DNA from 4 places in the Paenibacillus sp. FSL P4-0176 genome. Region 4 is predicted to be linked to each of the others. Evidence: riboswitches for the same ligand, from Rfam matches in the RefSeq annotation. Region 4 holds a riboswitch; each other region holds the start of a gene.
The links. Region 4 has a riboswitch for cyclic di-AMP ahead of MKY95_RS07320 (hypothetical protein). Riboswitches for the same ligand answer to the same signal wherever they lie in the genome.
Positions count from the first base shown of each region.

Region 1 (4,206 bases), 2.4 Mb from region 4:
AGGCCGTTATTATGCGCGTACGCCTCATTATGCTAATGGTTATCGTTATTTTTCTCGGAGGATATCATGCTCCAGTTTCATCGCGGGATGTTTCAAGCCCGCCAAGTGAATCAGTATCAGGTTCGGATTCTGCGGAAGAAGAACAACTGACATTGGGACAATTACGTCAAAAATATGCCGATACGTTCAAAACCAATGGTCCTTCAACCAAGAAGGTTGCACTGACTTTTGATGATGTACCTGATCCACGATTTACTCCACAAGTACTGGATGTATTGAAGAAATACAATGTCAGAGCTACATTCTTCATCGTGGGTAGTCGTGCTGAAAAACATCCGGATCTAGTGAAACGCATCGTTAAGGAAGGGCATATGGTTGGTAATCACAGCTACAATCATCCTGAATTCAGTAAGCTGTCGATGAATGCCTTTCGCAAACAAATTTTACATACCGGGGATATTATTCGACGTTTGGCGGGTTATACGCCCAAGATGATTCGGCCACCTTATGGAGACATTAATGAAGAACAGCTGAGATGGGCGGCCAAACAACACTATAGCATTGTGAACTGGAACGTAGACTCCCTGGACTGGAAAGGCCTTTCAAAGGAACAGGTGAAAGATAACATCCTGTCTGCTGTGAAACCTGGCTCCATCGTTCTGCAACATGCTGGAGGCGGTGTAGGATCAAACCTGAACGGCACGATTGAGGCTTTGCCTGAAATCATTGAGGAACTACGTAATCGGGGATATGAACTGGTCACCTTGGACGAAATGTTGGGATTGCCAAAGGCCAAAGATTAAGATGACCGTGATAACAAATAATGAGAATATTAAAAGGGTGCTGTTCAATCGCAAATTTAGCGACTGGCAGACACCCTGTTTGAATTCATTTTAAATGTTATTTTCTCTCTACTTCAGAATGTACAGCTCGATATCCTGAAAACCAAATGAGCTTACAGACTGTTTGCTACCCGGGATAAAGATATCAATCCGGTGACCCTTGATTGCACCGCCCACATCACGTGCTGTGGCTACAAAAGCTTGTTTTGGCAATCCTGGATGGCTGTGACCAGTTACCAGTACTTTAGTTCCAAGTGGAATCACACTTGGATCAACTGCAATCGTACCCAGTTCAAGGTCATTCCCGAAATAATCGACTGCACCCCAGCCTCCATTTTCAGACGGATCTGCAGAGTATGCCGTTGCTTTTACGTTCACAGCTTTGCTGTAATCGAATGTTTTACCCCAGGCTTGAACCACTTTGTTATCTGCGTTAACGTCCAAGCTCGCTGTAGTAACAGTCTTCGCTTGGGTCTTGCTTTCCGTTGCCGCAGCGGCTGCAACATTGTTTGCCTTACCGGGAATCGTAATTTTCAAACCACCATAAATGTTGTAAGCCGAAATGTCGTTGTTTGCTTTAACCAACGTGTTGAGTGCTACTCCATATTGTTTTGATAAGGTGTAGAAGGTATCCCCTTCTTTGGCCACATGAACTGAATCGGCGTGAGCCGGAACGGCTTGAATGAGCATTGCTGTTGTCATTAATGCTACTGCTGTTTTGGCTATACGTTTCTTGTTAATCATGGTCTTCCTCCCTCATTGTGCCTGCGAAGTTAGTTGTCGGATTCGGATGAGGAGCCCACCCTATAGGTTCTTCGTTACATTTGAAACGTTATGTACCCAATTCACCCCAAGCAGTGTGCTGTAGATCTTCCCCCTGCACAATCTGCATCGTTACATCCCCCGCACTCCCTGTCCGGAAGTTTCGGCAGAGTTCAATATATCACAATTTTGTAACTGAACTTGTAGTAATTCTTACCAAATGGTTTTTAGCATGTAAGCATTTGTAAGAATACTGGTTAATTCAGAAAATTTGGTTGACCCGATTCCTTTACATTTGGTAACAGAATAGTTACTTTTCCGAATCCATACGTCATTATTATCCATAAAAAATAGCGTTACCGACTCGAAGTCAGTAACGCTATTTGATCACATCGTTTAGAGTACTTTCGCAAGAAAATCACGTGTACGTGAATTTTTGGGTGCTCCAAACACCTCATCAGGTGTTCCCTCTTCCACAATGACCCCACCATCCATGAACAGGATTCGGTCTCCCACTTCACGTGCAAAACCCATCTCATGTGTTACGATGACCATCGTCATCCCGCCTTCTGCAAGACGTTTCATGACATCCAGCACTTCGCCGACCATCTCAGGGTCCAGTGCAGACGTAGGCTCGTCAAACAGCATCACATGCGGCTGCATGGCCAATGCTCTAGCAATGGCGATCCGCTGCTTCTGTCCACCAGACAGCTGATTCGGGAATGTGTCTTTTTTATCGTACAAGCCCACGGTGTTAAGCAGATCAGCGGCGATTTTCTCCGCTTCCTGAGTGGATTGTTTCTTCACTTTAATTGGAGCAATCGTAATGTTTTGCTCTACCGTTTTGTGTGGGAACAGGTTGAAGTGCTGGAACACCATGCCCATTTTCTCACGAGTTGCGTTAATGTTATGCTTGGGGTCCGTGATTGACACGCCTTCAAAATCAATCTCTCCTGAGGTAGGCTGTTCCAGCAGATTCAAACAACGCAAGAAAGTACTTTTACCTGAACCGGAAGGACCGATGACCACGACAACCTCACCTTTGCCAATCGTCACGTTTATGCCCTTAAGCACATCGTTATTTCCATAAGATTTGTGTAATTGTCTAACGTCTATCACTTGCACTCAACTTCCTTTCCAGTCGTCCCAGCAGCTTGGACAAAATGAACGTCATTACAAAGTAGATGGCTGCTGCAATCAAAAATGGACTCAAGCCTTGGTACGTAATGTTCTTGACTACACTTGCCTGATACATAATATCCACCATACCGATAACGGAGATAATAGAGGATTCTTTAATGATAGTTATGAATTCATTACCGATCGCTGGTAATACAGCTTTGAAGGCTTGTGGCAATATGATATAACGCATCGCGGCGCCTCTTCCCATACCTAATGAACGCGCTGCCTCCAACTGACCACGATCCACACCTTGGATACCTGCACGGAAAATCTCCGCCAGATACGCACCACTATTAATGGAAAGCGTGATAATACCTGCCTGAAGGGCAGTGAAGTTAATGCCAAAGCTCAGGGAAAAACCATAGTAAATAATCATCAATTGTACCAGCATCGGTGTGCCACGGATCACTTCAACGTAAGCCGTACCGATCCAGCGCAAGATTGCAGCGTCATGCAAACGGAACAAACAGATGATCAATCCAATAATTACCCCGAAGATAACCCCAAGTGCAGACAACAGAAGTGTGTATCCTACACCTGTAGCATAGAAACTTTTGTACTCCCAGAATACTTGGAAAATATTTTGTGATTTGTTCGCTTTATCCGCCATCAAGAGGCTGGCGTCCGTCACCATCTGATTGATTTTATCTTCGCTTTTCAGTCGCTCCAGTGTTCCATTTACTGCAGCTAGCAGCTCGGTATTTCCTTTACGAATCCCGATTGCCGCTTCTGCTTGCTCTTCGTCCGGAACAGCAGCAGCAAGTCCAATGATATCGTCCAGATAACCTACAGCAACGGTATCTTCAACGATTGCCGCGTCAATGCGTTTTGTTTGCAGTTGAAGCACGATATCCGAGATTTTATCCAGCGCAGTAAGCTTCGCTCCTGGAATACTCTGTCCGATCGTTTCCTGAATGGAGCCTTTCTGAACGCCAATCTTCGCATTTTCAAGTTCTGCCATGGTTGGATATTTGTCTTTATCCACATTGCGAACCATAATCACTTGTTTTGATTTATAATAGGTGTCGGAAAAATCGATACTTTTCTTCCGCTCATCCGTCGGCGTCATACCTGAAATCACCAGATCAACACGCCCGCTCTGCAATGAAGGCAGAAGACCGTCGAAGCCCATATCCTCAATCACAAGCTCAGCGCCAAGATCTTTGGCAATCTCTTTGGCGATCTCAATATCGAAGCCGACGATTTCATCTTTGCCATTAATCACTTTATGGAATTCATATGGTGCAAAATCGGCACTTGTACCGAGCACCAGCTTTTTACTGCTTGAATTATCTGTATTTCCACTTGCAAGTGCCACAGGAACGGCAGTCGTCAGCAGAATAACAAAGGTCAACAGCATCATGGTGTAACGACTTATTAATTTCAACCTTTTTCTCTCCCCTTACAATACTTTGTATGC
Region 1 is NZ_CP150242.1:4,048,504-4,052,709, forward strand. Features, by position in the region: gene MKY95_RS18235 (polysaccharide deacetylase family protein) at 12-803, shown strand; gene MKY95_RS18240 (3D domain-containing protein) at 912-1,586, opposite strand; cyclic di-AMP (ydaO/yuaA leader) riboswitch at 1,589-1,783, opposite strand; gene MKY95_RS18245 (amino acid ABC transporter ATP-binding protein) at 2,001-2,723, opposite strand; gene MKY95_RS18250 (ABC transporter permease subunit) at 2,710-4,173, opposite strand.
Region 1: linked by a shared signal. The riboswitch ahead of MKY95_RS18240 (3D domain-containing protein) and the one ahead of MKY95_RS07320 (hypothetical protein) in region 4 are both predicted to bind cyclic di-AMP.

Region 2 (4,206 bases), 800 kb from region 4:
ATCCTGCATTAACGATGGAGATGGGACGTGAGTTCGCTGCCCGTTTTCGTGAAAGTGGAGTAACTCGGGTAATCACGGTAGAATCCTCAGGGATTCCGGTTGCGTTTGCCGCAGCCTATGAACTGGGGGTGCCACTTGTATTCGCCCGTCGCAAAAAAACACTTCTGGCTGATCCTGATGCTTACTGTGAACGTGTACCGTCCTTTACCAAAGGAATTGTAACTGACATTATGGTATCCCGCGAGTTCATTCATGAGAATGACCGCATTTTGTTCATTGATGATATTATTGCCAATGGAGATGCCGCTCGTGGCGTCATCAAAATTATCGAGCGTTCCGGTGCGGAACTCGTCGGATTCGGCGTTGTGGTCGAGAAAAGTTTTCAGGCGGGGGCACGCACGATTCGTGAACAGGGTATTCCGGTGGAAGCCTTGGTACGCATTCGTTCCCTGAATGATGGTACGGTACAATTTGACGATAACGAAATGTGACATTTTAAAGGAATAGGGCCTATTTTTTGAACTATGCCTTTGCATGACCGCCGATTTCATTTATAATGGGGTTATGTTAGGGAGAGGAGGCAACACCATGGGGAACCAACCGGCAACAGAACAATTTTTTAATGATAAGCTGGCGGAATCGAAAGTTCATTTTGAACGTGCCCTGGATTGTAAACATACGGAATTCGATGACCTTTATCCCTATATGATTGAACATCCTCAATTTTTCTGGTACAAACGCTATGTTGCCTGGTCAGAATTACTGACGATTGTAGGCTTGTGCGAAGAGTTGTCCTTCTCTTGGAAAGAACAATTTACACCGCATCAAGTGGAGTACCTTGAAGAACGTGTGATGTCCGCCAAAGTGCTTGATTTTTGGTTCGAGAAGAACGACAGCAAAGAGCACGCGCAGCGGTAACTTTCAGTCGGGACATAATTTCGAATGACATGACAGTCCAATACAGTCACGTGAGACCTAAATGACTTTTCATTTAGGTCTCTTTTTGTAAATAAATTTGAAATATAGGAGCCATGAAGATGATTAGTGATACAGAATTGGACGCCCTGCGTCTGTCAGGTGAGAAAGTTAGAGTCGTACGGGACGAGCTGGAATCGAACGACGTGAAGGGCATTGTGGTTGCCTGGGATGGCGAGCAGGTACTTATCCGTCGTCAGAATCGACGTGTCGTTAAGCTGGACCGAGGTTACAGCTATCAGCTGTTCAGCGAGCCGCGCCAGAGTCCACTTAGTGAGTAACAGCTGATAATTATGGCAGGGCCATGAGCTTTAAATGTTTGGAATTACCATGATTTCTTGGCATAATTGGCTCACTCGGGAGAGAAGATAGGTACAGTGAGGAAGATCTGTAACTATAGCCGAGAGGGTGTGCTACAAGCCATGACATTGATGAATGATAAAGTTCATGCCTACAAGGATCAGATTGGAGCATTAAGCGATGTGCTGCCAGGTGTGGTGAAGTCGTATCATGAGTTTACCGGAGAATGTTTCCAACCTGGTGTGATTGATGCGAAGACAAAACAGCTAATTGCGCTTGGCATTGGATTATTCGCCAACAATGAGGTATGTACCTTCTACCATGTAGAAGAAGCCCGTGCTAAGGGCGCAACAGATCAGGAGATTATGGAGACCGTAGCCGTGGCTGGAGCTGTTGGTGGAGGACATGCCCTGTCTCAGGGTGCGATGCGAGTGCAGAAGGCTCTGCATTAGTAAGCAATGCAACATACATTTTTAAGTGCAAAAAAGGCATCCGGTTAATAACCGATGCCTTTTTGTATGTGAATCACATTTTACCTAACATTTTATCATACATAAACTGTCCAGTTACCCGACGTGCTGTTACATAACGATCATTGAAGTATGGATTCGATAACTTCGTGATGCTTACACCTTTACTGCTGGAGGCATGAGCGAATTGTCCGCCGCCGATATATACACCTGTATGTGAAATGCCTTTGCCTGTTGTATTAAAGAACACCAGATCACCTGTCCGAACATTGCTCTTGGATACGGGAGTACCTGCTTTGGCTTGCTGCTGCGAAGTACGTGGTAATTCAATGCTGTATTTGTTGAAAAGATATCTCATAAAACCAGAACAGTCGAAGCCGGCTACAGTTGTGCCACCCCATTTGTAAGGAATACCTGTCATGTTGTTCACTACGGAGTTGATACTGCTTGCCTCTGTGCTTGTTGCCCCGGATGTAAATAATACAGCTGCTCCAAAAATGGAGATAATCAGTTTTTTCAAAATCAATGTTCTCCCTTCGATGTCTACGGAGTTAGCTAAGGGTTCGGTAGAAGGTTCCCTATATTTCCTATGTATAAGAATAATTCACCCAAATTGGTTCCCCCGTTTTCAAACATGAAACTCGGCAATGAATAATTAAGTTTTTGTAACTATTTGAAACTATATTGCATAAATGCGTAATTGTCAAACCCATTTAAACCCTTTCTTAATACCTCAATGTTAGCGGAATTAAGGTTTTTATATGAAAAAAGGGATCGAGTTTGGGTATCATTCATGACAAAAACGTCATTATTGATTCGTGTAAGACGAATTTGGATAAATAGATAGGTTTGTCATGAGTTAAAAGAACTATTCCGTTATGTAGAATTAGAGAGATTATATTCATTAAGTTGCATATATTGACAAAAATCGATTTTTTGCATATTATCTGATTATCCAATCCACATATTGGATTAAAATTGATTTTATTATGCGATAAATACAAATAAAGGAGGTTTAGAGACGCGTATCATAGGTAAAGTAGAAGTGGAAGATTTATAAAAACGAACATAGGAGAGTGTTACATTTGAAAGCGAAGAAAATAATTACTTTTGTCCTGGCATGTACGATGGTGTTCTCAGCAGTTGGAATGGCAGTTCTCCCTGTAGGGACGGTATCTGCTGCAGATGCGTCGGGTACTACAGCGAGTATTTCTGATATTTTGAAGAACCAGCTGCCGGATGGAGGTTGGAGAAAAGATTATAAACAGACAAGTGGAGAGTGGGCAAAGTCCACGATAGACAACAAGGCTACATACTCAGAAATTAGAAGATTGGCGAAGGAATTTAAAAAGACGAATGATCCGCGTTACTCCACAGCTGCAATCAAAGGAATTAACTTTTTGATCAACATGCAGTATTCAAACGGCGGGTGGCCACAAGTTTACCAAAGCTCCGGATACCACAAGCACATCACTTACAATGATGATGCCATGATTAATGTAATGATCATGCTGGATGAAGTAGCGGCACGCAAAGGTGATTTCTCATTTATCGACAGTACACTTGCTAACCGCAGTAAAAATTCAGTTGCCAAAGGTGTGGAGGCGATTCTGAATACACAGGTCGTTTCAGGTGGTAAGCTGACAGCATGGGGACAACAACATGATTCCAGCTCTCTTAAACCAGCGAGCGCAAGAATCTACGAAGTGCCATCGCTGACAGCTGGAGAGAGTGTAACGATTGTTAAATTTCTGAAAACCAGACCTGCTAACGCTAAAATTACCGCATCCATTAAAGGAGCGGAGGCTTGGTTTAACAAAGTGAAAATTACGGGTTACAAGTATGAAAGAGCTAATGGAGATAGTAAAATTATCGCTGATTCCAAAGCTGCACCAATTTGGGCACGCTTCTATGAGATCGGAACGGATAAACCAATCTTTATTGGTCGTGACGGGGTAGTTAAATACAAATTAAGTGATATTGATAAAGAAAGAAGAGGCGGTTATGCATGGTATGGCAACTGGCCTTCCAAGCTGTAATTTGTAGTATGCTTCCGTATTAATGAACCAAACTATTAGCAACAGTTAAAGGTAAGGCCCGAATCGACATGGACGTCTGATTCGGGCTTTATTGTTATTATTTTCAGTGTTGACATGATAGATTACGCATGATATATTATTTCTTGTCGCCGATATTGATGACGGAGATACAATATGCGGTCGTGGCGGAATTGGCAGACGCGCACGGTTCAGGTCCGTGTGGGCTAACCCCCGTGGAGGTTCGAGTCCTCTCGACCGCATCTAATAAAAAGACTCCTTAAGCTAATGCTTAAGGAGTCTTTTTTGCATTTTTTTGATATAACACTAACACTAGATTTAGTATCCAAGAGGTTAGTGCTTAGCTGCACGTACAGCAAATGTCTTCCATCAGCCATACGGAACGTTTATTGTGCTGCGGTAAC
Region 2 is NZ_CP150242.1:2,434,490-2,438,695, forward strand. Features, by position in the region: gene MKY95_RS11335 (xanthine phosphoribosyltransferase) at 1-491, shown strand, start outside; gene MKY95_RS11340 (hypothetical protein) at 589-918, shown strand; gene MKY95_RS11345 (hypothetical protein) at 1,038-1,256, shown strand; gene MKY95_RS11350 (carboxymuconolactone decarboxylase family protein) at 1,398-1,727, shown strand; gene MKY95_RS11355 (C40 family peptidase) at 1,801-2,265, opposite strand; cyclic di-AMP (ydaO/yuaA leader) riboswitch at 2,271-2,402, opposite strand; gene pelA (pectate lyase) at 2,822-3,784, shown strand; tRNA gene MKY95_RS11365 (tRNA-Leu) at 3,961-4,044, shown strand; gene MKY95_RS11370 (carbohydrate-binding protein) at 4,189-4,206, opposite strand, start outside.
Region 2: linked by a shared signal. The riboswitch ahead of MKY95_RS11355 (C40 family peptidase) and the one ahead of MKY95_RS07320 (hypothetical protein) in region 4 are both predicted to bind cyclic di-AMP.

Region 3 (4,206 bases), 1.5 Mb from region 4:
CGTCGATACGACCGGCGCTGGCGATTGCTTCAACGGCGCGCTGGCGGTAGCCCTCGCGCGCGGTGAGACTTTGGACGCGGCCGTAGGCTTCGCCATGGGTGCGGCCGCGTTATCCGTGACAAAGCTCGGCGCCCAGTCCGGGATGCCGTCCGCACGTGAAGTTGAGGCCTTTCTGGCTGAGCATGCCGCAGAGGCTTAATAATTGATATAACAAAGAGGCTCTTATTCTCCGAAAAGGGGATTAAGCGCCTCTTTGTTATGCGTGTGCAGAGATTATTTCTTCTCTGACAGCCACATGGCGATATTTGCAATTTCTTCATCCTGCAGCTTGCCCTTGAAGGAAGGCATGCCACCTTTACCTTTGACAATCGTAGAATAGATCTTCTCCAGATCATCCTGGCTACCGATGTTAGCCAGAGCAGGTCCTACGCCACCCTGAAGCTGATCCCCGTGACAGGAGATACAATTGGCTTTGACCAGTGCTTCAGCCTGTCCGGCATCCAATGTTACTTCCGGCATGGTTGGCTTGGCTTCTTCAGCCACTTCTTCTTTCCCTGGAAGCGTAAACATTAAAACAATAGCTAAAGCGCATGCTGCAAAAAATACTCCGCTCATGATCCATTTGTGCATCCCTTATGTCCCCTCCAGAATGAAAGATCATCTAACCTGAAACTATCCATATCATTATAACGGAACCTGTACTGACATCATAGCATTTTGTGGGAATTTTTTGAACTAATCACATAACAAGGGGCAAATTTAGTTGTTTTGCAATGGATTCTAACCGCGAGGCCCTTCATAAACCATACAGTGAAAGGGCTTCAAGCCGGTTGGGGTCTGCCGTTCGTATGTATCATGGGTGACAAATCCACTCTTCAGATAGACTTGAATGGCACGAGCATTCCAAGTGAGTACTTCCAGATCAATCTCATTCGTGGGATTTCGGCGAATGGCTTCCTGTACAATGGCAGTGACAAAAGCTGTCCCTTGACCCTGACCACACAGCTCTGGATGCATGCCAAGGCCAATCCGGGTTACCCCTTGAAGTGGGAAGTATTGAGCAAACCCACATATACGATCGTTCTGATCCAGGACGATTGCATATTGCTCCTGCCGCAGCTGTGCATCTCCGAATTCCACTTCCAGAGCTTTCATCTGCTCCCAGGGGAGCCAGCTGTAGATATTGTAAGGCGGATCATACTGCCAACTGCAGATAAGCTCCGCATGTTCTTCTCGCATGGGTACAACGTGAAACGTCACAGGGGTTTCCTTCATACACCTGCATGCTCCTTTCCTTGAAACAGAACTCTTTGTCCACTCTACAAAAGTGATGTTCATTTAGCAAGTCTTCCTTCCCAAGAAAAAAAATGAAACAAAAGTTCCGGTAATTTCGTTTATATTATAACGGGATGGGTAAAAACATCATAAGGGCACGGACGAACGAACGCAAAATGAACCTGTTGATGTCGCAGAATATGCCCCGAGTATAACTTGCAACATGAATAAGGATTGAAGCACAAAAAAACCGCCGGATACATTCCTGCGGAGAATGTACCGGGCGGTTCTGTTATGCTTCTTGCTTCGTTCCAGTATGTTTAATGGTTACAGCATCATGTTGCTCAGCTTGTCCCTAGTCAAGGGCCAGTGATTCATATGCGTCCGTGCTCATAATCCGTTTTGCGCCAACATAACGATTGGCCCAATAGTTTTCACTCAATGCACTGATCGTAACGCCTTTGGAAGAAGAGGAGTGTGCGAACTTTCCATCCCCTACAAAGATTCCTACATGAGATACGCCTTTACCTGTTGTATTAAAGAACACCAGATCGCCAGCTCTCATTTCCATGCGGGATACGGAATCGCCCATGTCGAATTGGGAACTGGATTGGCGTGCCAAATCAATACCCAACTTGTCGAATACATACCGGGTAAATCCGGAGCAGTCAAAGCCGTTAAGCGTTGTTCCCCCACTTTTGTATGTAGTTCCCATTGCTGAATCAATTACTGTGTCCATCTTTGAATCTGCGAATGCGCTACCTGCACCAAGCGATAAAGCGAATGTGATGCTAAGTACAGCTGCGGTTAATTTCTTCTTGAACAAGAGATATTCCCCTTCCAATGCCTGCGAGGTTAGCTTAAGGATTCGGTTGAAGGTCCCCTATGATCCCTCTGTAGCAAGATCAATTCACCCATAACTGGTTCCCCCGCTTCCCAGGTGCCAGGAATTTGGCTATGCTAGTTATGCACCTGCGAAATCAAGAAATGACGATTTAATTTTAAGTAGTTACAAATATGAATGTAAAGATTACAAAGTTGTTACTAAAAACTCACTGCGATTATTGTAACAGAGGAGTACGGCTTTGGCAACGTTTAGCAACAAATTTAGCAAAAAAAACCTCGACCTTTGACGGGGAAAGGTTGAGGTTTGCCTATTTATAAGTACATATTAGGCCATGAGTTTAACATGTGATGGTAACAATTTTTAAACTATCTGCTCTCACCTTTGGATATTTTGGACTGCCATAATCGGAAATGGCTGCATATTTTCCACAGACTCAATAGACATCTGGCAAGTGGATACGTCTGTTGTAGTATAAGTCCGGTCAGTCCCGTTAATAACCATGAGGCTGTAGTGAATGCCCCAAAGACGAGCAGGTGTACTCCGCCCAGCAGTAATGCAATGCCGATTACAGCGATGAGATGACGCAGTGCAATCCAGAGTGCTTTGAGGGTACCGTGAGCCCCGCCTTCTCCTTCTGGTGCCGAAACACCGAACTGCATATAGAGTATGACATGGTGGATGATCCAACCATATACAATCCAGGCAGCAACATAAGGTATGCCAGGCAAAAGTAATTGAAGGGAATGAAATCCGTCCATGAGAATCGAGTAGAGCTTCGGTATGAGCCAGTAGGCGGGCAGAAGTATCAATAATGTACGTATGGTGTGGAGCAGCAGCATCGGTTTCCACAGATTTTTGATTCCGCGGACAAAGGGGATGCGCTCTTCTGTAGAATTAAAGTGCTGAAGTGAGTAGAGCAGTCCTGCCTGAATGAGGGGGCTGATCAACATGCGAATCAGCAGCATGCCCCCGAGAATCCATAGATAACGATGAACCTCCGGATGGGTAGACAGGTTAAGTTGACTTTCCATTTTGAACAAAAGTGTACTCAGATCACCGGCATCAGCATCTGGATAGCGAAGGAGCAGTGGGATGACGGCCGATTGTACCATTCGATAGAAGAAATATCCCCAAATGAGTTGATAGAGAAATAAGAGTGCGGCAATGAACATATGCTGACGGACGAGAAACCAGCCTTCACGTATTTTCGCTTTCACCGTTTCCACCTCACCATGACAGACCTCCGAATATGGCTTCTATTAGTTTGGTTACACTCATGCTCCAGCGGGACTTCGTCTGCTCATCCAGTCCGGATTTCAGGAAATTGTTCATATGGCGGTTCTCCAACACGATCGAGTACAGGGGATCGGTCATGGCCCAGGATACGGGGGATGTGTGAGTTAATTTATACGTGATGCGATCTTCTTTGCCATTCCATTGCTTGGTGAGGATATGCCCGTCTTCAAAAGCAATGCGAACAGGAACGGCGCTGTAATCACTACCTTTTTTTGCGATCGTCACGGATGACTCGTACAATGTTTGACCGTCTTTCTGTACGGGCGTAATACGAATCTTCTCTACAGCAAAGTCAGCCATCCCGTTACCATAGACGTATTGATCAAAATAATCAGACCAGGAAGTGCGGGTCACTTGTTCCACAATTTTCTGAAAATCAGATGAAGTGGGATGTTTGAAACGGTACTTCTTCACATAGGTAGAGAGAATACGTTCCATCTTTTTGGCACCGACTTGATGTTCGATACCAAGCAATACAAGTTTGCCACGTGTATAGACATTGGCCGCATACTCATTCTGTGAATCGAACTTCCAGGATTCTTGTGTTAAGGATGAAGGAGACGTAATCAGTCCCGATTGTACCGGCAGATTCGGAATCAATCCGTATTCCTGCTCCATCAGTTTGTCTTCTGCATAAGAGGTGAACCCTTCATCCAGCCAGGCTTCCTCGAATTCGTTGCTGGCAACCATGCCGTAGAAGTACTGGTGTCCGATCTCGTGGACTACGGTACGTTCCAGGTCATAACCTGGCGTGGTGTCATCGGCTCCAAAGGCTGTAACTAGCGTAG
Region 3 is NZ_CP150242.1:108,155-112,360, forward strand. Features, by position in the region: gene rbsK (ribokinase) at 1-199, shown strand, start outside; gene MKY95_RS00520 (cytochrome c) at 274-630, opposite strand; gene MKY95_RS00525 (GNAT family protein) at 781-1,275, opposite strand; gene MKY95_RS00530 (C40 family peptidase) at 1,631-2,065, opposite strand; cyclic di-AMP (ydaO/yuaA leader) riboswitch at 2,105-2,242, opposite strand; gene MKY95_RS00535 (hypothetical protein) at 2,488-3,339, opposite strand; gene MKY95_RS00540 (M1 family metallopeptidase) at 3,350-4,206, opposite strand, start outside.
Region 3: linked by a shared signal. The riboswitch ahead of MKY95_RS00530 (C40 family peptidase) and the one ahead of MKY95_RS07320 (hypothetical protein) in region 4 are both predicted to bind cyclic di-AMP.

Region 4 (4,206 bases):
TATGCTCTATATTGCCATTGGTATTATCGGAGCAACCGTGATGCCGCATAATCTGTACCTGCATTCTTCCATTGTGCAGACCCGTCAGATCGAACAGACACCACAGGGCAAAAAAGAAGCCATTCGGTACTCGACCATGGATTCTACGATTGCGCTGACACTGGCCCTGTTCATCAATGCAGCCATCCTGATTGTATCTGCCGCTGTATTTCACAGTGCTGGTATGACGCAGGTTGCTGAGATCGCTGATGCCTATCATCTGCTGACACCTCTATTGGGTACTACGGTCGCAAGTATCCTGTTCGGTGTGGCGCTGTTAGCATCAGGTCAGAACTCTACCCTTACAGGTACACTCGCTGGGCAGATCGTTATGGAAGGTTTCCTGAACATTCGAATTCCGGCTTGGCTACGCAGACTGGTCACACGTCTGATCGCCATCATCCCCGCGGTAATTGTGACAGCCATTGCAGGAGAACATGGCACAGAAGAACTACTCATTTTGAGCCAGGTCGTCCTGTCGCTTCAATTGCCGTTTGCTGTAATTCCCCTGGTGATGTTCACGAGTGATAAAAAAAGCATGGGTGCATTCGCCAACAAATTGTGGCTCAAAATCATCTCATGGGTCATTGCCGCGATTATCGTTGTGCTGAATGTATATCTGATCATTCAGACGATTCGGTTATTCTAATCTCATTTTAATTGGCTAAATACTAAAAAGGCTGATCAACTCCGGTATTTTATACCCAGTTGATCAGCCTTTATTGTTGCAATACAGCAACATGTTTCCTTTTATAGTAAAACTCAAACTCCAATAAACAACCATCTGCATCTAATCCTGATTTGGTATCAATAACGGCAAGAGTTGATCCAATGAATCAACGGTCCAATCCGCACGTTTGTCATCCGATAGTTCTGGCTGGAATCTTCCGTAACCCTGCATAATTCGAATCGTACGCATGCCCAGCTTCCGAGCAGGTATAATGTCGTTATCGATCCGATCGCCGATCATGACGGCTTCCTCCGGTTCACAACCGGCCTGCTTCAAGGCCACAGCGTATAACTCAGGGTCTGGCTTGGACACTCCTTCTTCAGCCGAACATGCCAGAACATCAACATACTTCCGCAAGCCATAGCTTTCCAGTCTCTCTTCCGTTCCAGGACTCTGATTGGCAATAATGCCAATGCGATAATGCCGTGACAACTGCTGAAGAACGGAATCCGCTGAAGGAAAAGGACGTTCAAGATCTTTTTGAAACTTCAGCTTGTCCTGAATCTGTTTCTGATGCCCCTCGTCTTCAACGAATGTGCGAATCGCCACTCTCATAGGCCATTGCTCATATTTTCGGTAACAACTCGCGAACAGTTCGCGTACCGCCTCAATTGTCACCGGATACCCCAAAGCACAAGCTTCACGGACAAACTGTCCGATAATATCATCAACCGGCTCCCATTCATCCACCAGCGTATCTCCAACATCAAAAAACAACCATTTCAATCCACCTACATCCGGCACGCCAATTCCTCCTTGTAAGCATAAAAAAGAAGACTCACCATCCTGCATGAGTCTCCTCAAACTTCCGTTTATCGATGAATCAATTTCATAATACCTTGAGTGAATTCTGAAATTGATTCTAATACATTCAATTATAACAGGCACCTTACACCTGAGCAATCACAAGCTATGGCATTAACCATTGAGGAGAAAGCCAACTTCCCCATTGAGCGAATATACAATCCGGTCTGCGCCCATGCCCCGATAGATGCCCTTAGGATGACTCTGCTCCGTAATGACGCACAGGGATTTCGATGTCCATGAACGGCAGATCTGTAAATAACGACAGGTCAGATTCAGGCTGTTCTCGAAAATAAACACGTTGCCTACGCTGCCCTGCGGCAAAAACCATTTTTGAGCTGCAGCCGTATTCATGCGAATGACATGTTCTACTCCGATTCTACGGAGTCTTCGCTCTTCCCCTGCACTGTTGGTTAGAACGGCAAACGGCATTTTTTTGTACATCAGCAATTTGATAAATTTGCGTCCTGCTTCATTTGGAGCAGTCACTAAGATCATCTCAGTATCCATCATTCGTTCCTCCCTTGGCGTGAAAAGACAACAAAAAAGAAGCGTGGGGGACCAAGGCCTCCCGAACGCTTCTTAAATAACCCATGGCGAAAACACCATGAACCAGCGTACGGCTTGTTGCCTCTCCCTTTAACGCTTACGAGGTTAGCTGACGGATTCGGGCGCGAGAGTCGCCCTATTTCCGGCTGTCACCGGAAAATTCACCCCATGAATGCCCACTGTCCTGGACAGCGCATTCCGTTGGTTCCCCCGTTTCCCATTCATTAATGAATGGAAACTCAGCGATTAAAACATCGTTCGTATATCTTAAGGTAAGATCGAGCGATATTATCGTTTGTTTCGTTTTTCAAGTACAATTTAGTTTAAATTGAAATTACGTTATGAATCATACACCCGTGCCATGTCGGTGTAAAGTCCGCCCAGATCACCAAATCGGCAGATTTTTGCCAATTCCTATCCATAATAACGCTTACAACAAAGTTATACTCTATCTATCTCTTCAAGGCTATCTAATTCTCACTCTGGCGTAAATCACTTCGCAATTCATTCACGTATTCTGCACAACTTGCCTGTTTTGATTCTTTTAACACCATATTAGTTTTGCAATATTTAATTGCAACCAATATAATAGAAGATATAAGAGTAAATAAATGGAGGCGATTTAGATGACAGTCTACGATTACAAAGTGAATACCCTTCGCGGTCAAGAAGTTGAAATGTCCGACTACCGTGACAAAGTGCTCCTGATTGTGAATACGGCAAGCTCATGCGGCCTTACCCCTCAATTCAAAGGTCTGCAAGAATTGCAAGACAAATTTCAAGATGCTCCATTTGAAGTTCTTGGTTTCCCAAGCAACCAGTTTGCACAGGAAAAAGGATCTTCCGACGATATTGCCGAGTTCTGTCAGATGAATTATGGCGTGAGCTTCCCCATGTTTGAGAAAATTGATGTGAACGGTTCAAGCGCTCACCCTCTTTTCCAACACCTTAGCACAGAAGCTCCTGGCCTGCTCGGCTCCAAAGCAATCAAATGGAATTTCACCAAATTCCTGGTGAATCAGAACGGACAGGTCATTAAACGTTATGCTCCCAAAACAACACCGGACAAGATTGAAGAAGATATCAAGAATTTGCTGCAAAAATAATACACAGGCCACCCGTAGCCGGTAGGTAGAGCAACATTCCTCCGGTAATGGATGGCCTTTTTTCAACCCAGATGTCATACTGTTCGAAAAAGACAAAAAAAGCAGCTTCCCATTAATGGAAAGCTGCTTTTTAATCGTTCATATGATGCGGTCGAGAGGACTCGAACCTCCACGGGCATACGCCCACTACCCCCTCAAGATAGCGTGTCTGCCATTCCACCACGACCGCATGTCGTAAATAATCGGCAACAGAATTGATTATACCGGGTTCAGAACTAAAAGTAAAGTATTTTTTAATACTTCTTTTTCAGCTAGGCATTTTCATCAAAAATCGCATAATCTCGTCATCATTACCCATGAACTGCATATGATTAGATTTGATCCCCTCTCTTTAGGTAAGAGCCGATCTTGTTGGTTCATTTATATATAGTCCTTCCTTATATATAGTCCTCCCTGCACTTCGCAAAATAAATAACACAATAAGTTATATAAAATAACACAAATATTAAATCCCAGATTTAATCCATTAAATTTCACGGATACTATTGACAAAAAGCGGACATTCATGGGATGATAACTATCATATAATTCGGATTTCTAAACACAAAGCAAACAAAAAGGAACATAAATGTCACTTTAAGTGACATTAAACGAACGCAGGAGGCGAATGATTGTGAACCGTGGGAATAAGCTGCTCGATTATGTCAAACTGCTTGATTCCTCTATTCAGGTTGGAGGGTTCACCCATTCCTTCGGCATGGATATCCATATCAGGGAGGGTACCATTCGTAATGCTGAAGATCTCGAATCATTCATGCGTTGTCAGTTGCATCCGAGCATCGTTCGTCTTGAAGGTATGGCTATCAAAGGCATCTATACCGCAACAGATCACAAGGATACATGGCGGATAGCTCTGATCGACAAGCTTGTCCATGTTCAGCGAACCCCTGGAGATCTCAGAGAACAAGCTGCCGCCAT
Region 4 is NZ_CP150242.1:1,637,980-1,642,185, reverse strand. Features, by position in the region: gene MKY95_RS07330 (Nramp family divalent metal transporter) at 1-688, shown strand, start outside; gene MKY95_RS07325 (HAD family hydrolase) at 830-1,513, opposite strand; gene MKY95_RS07320 (hypothetical protein) at 1,688-2,086, opposite strand; cyclic di-AMP (ydaO/yuaA leader) riboswitch at 2,202-2,377, opposite strand; gene MKY95_RS07315 (glutathione peroxidase) at 2,749-3,228, shown strand; tRNA gene MKY95_RS07310 (tRNA-Leu) at 3,375-3,457, opposite strand; gene MKY95_RS07305 (urease accessory UreF family protein) at 3,902-4,206, shown strand, end outside.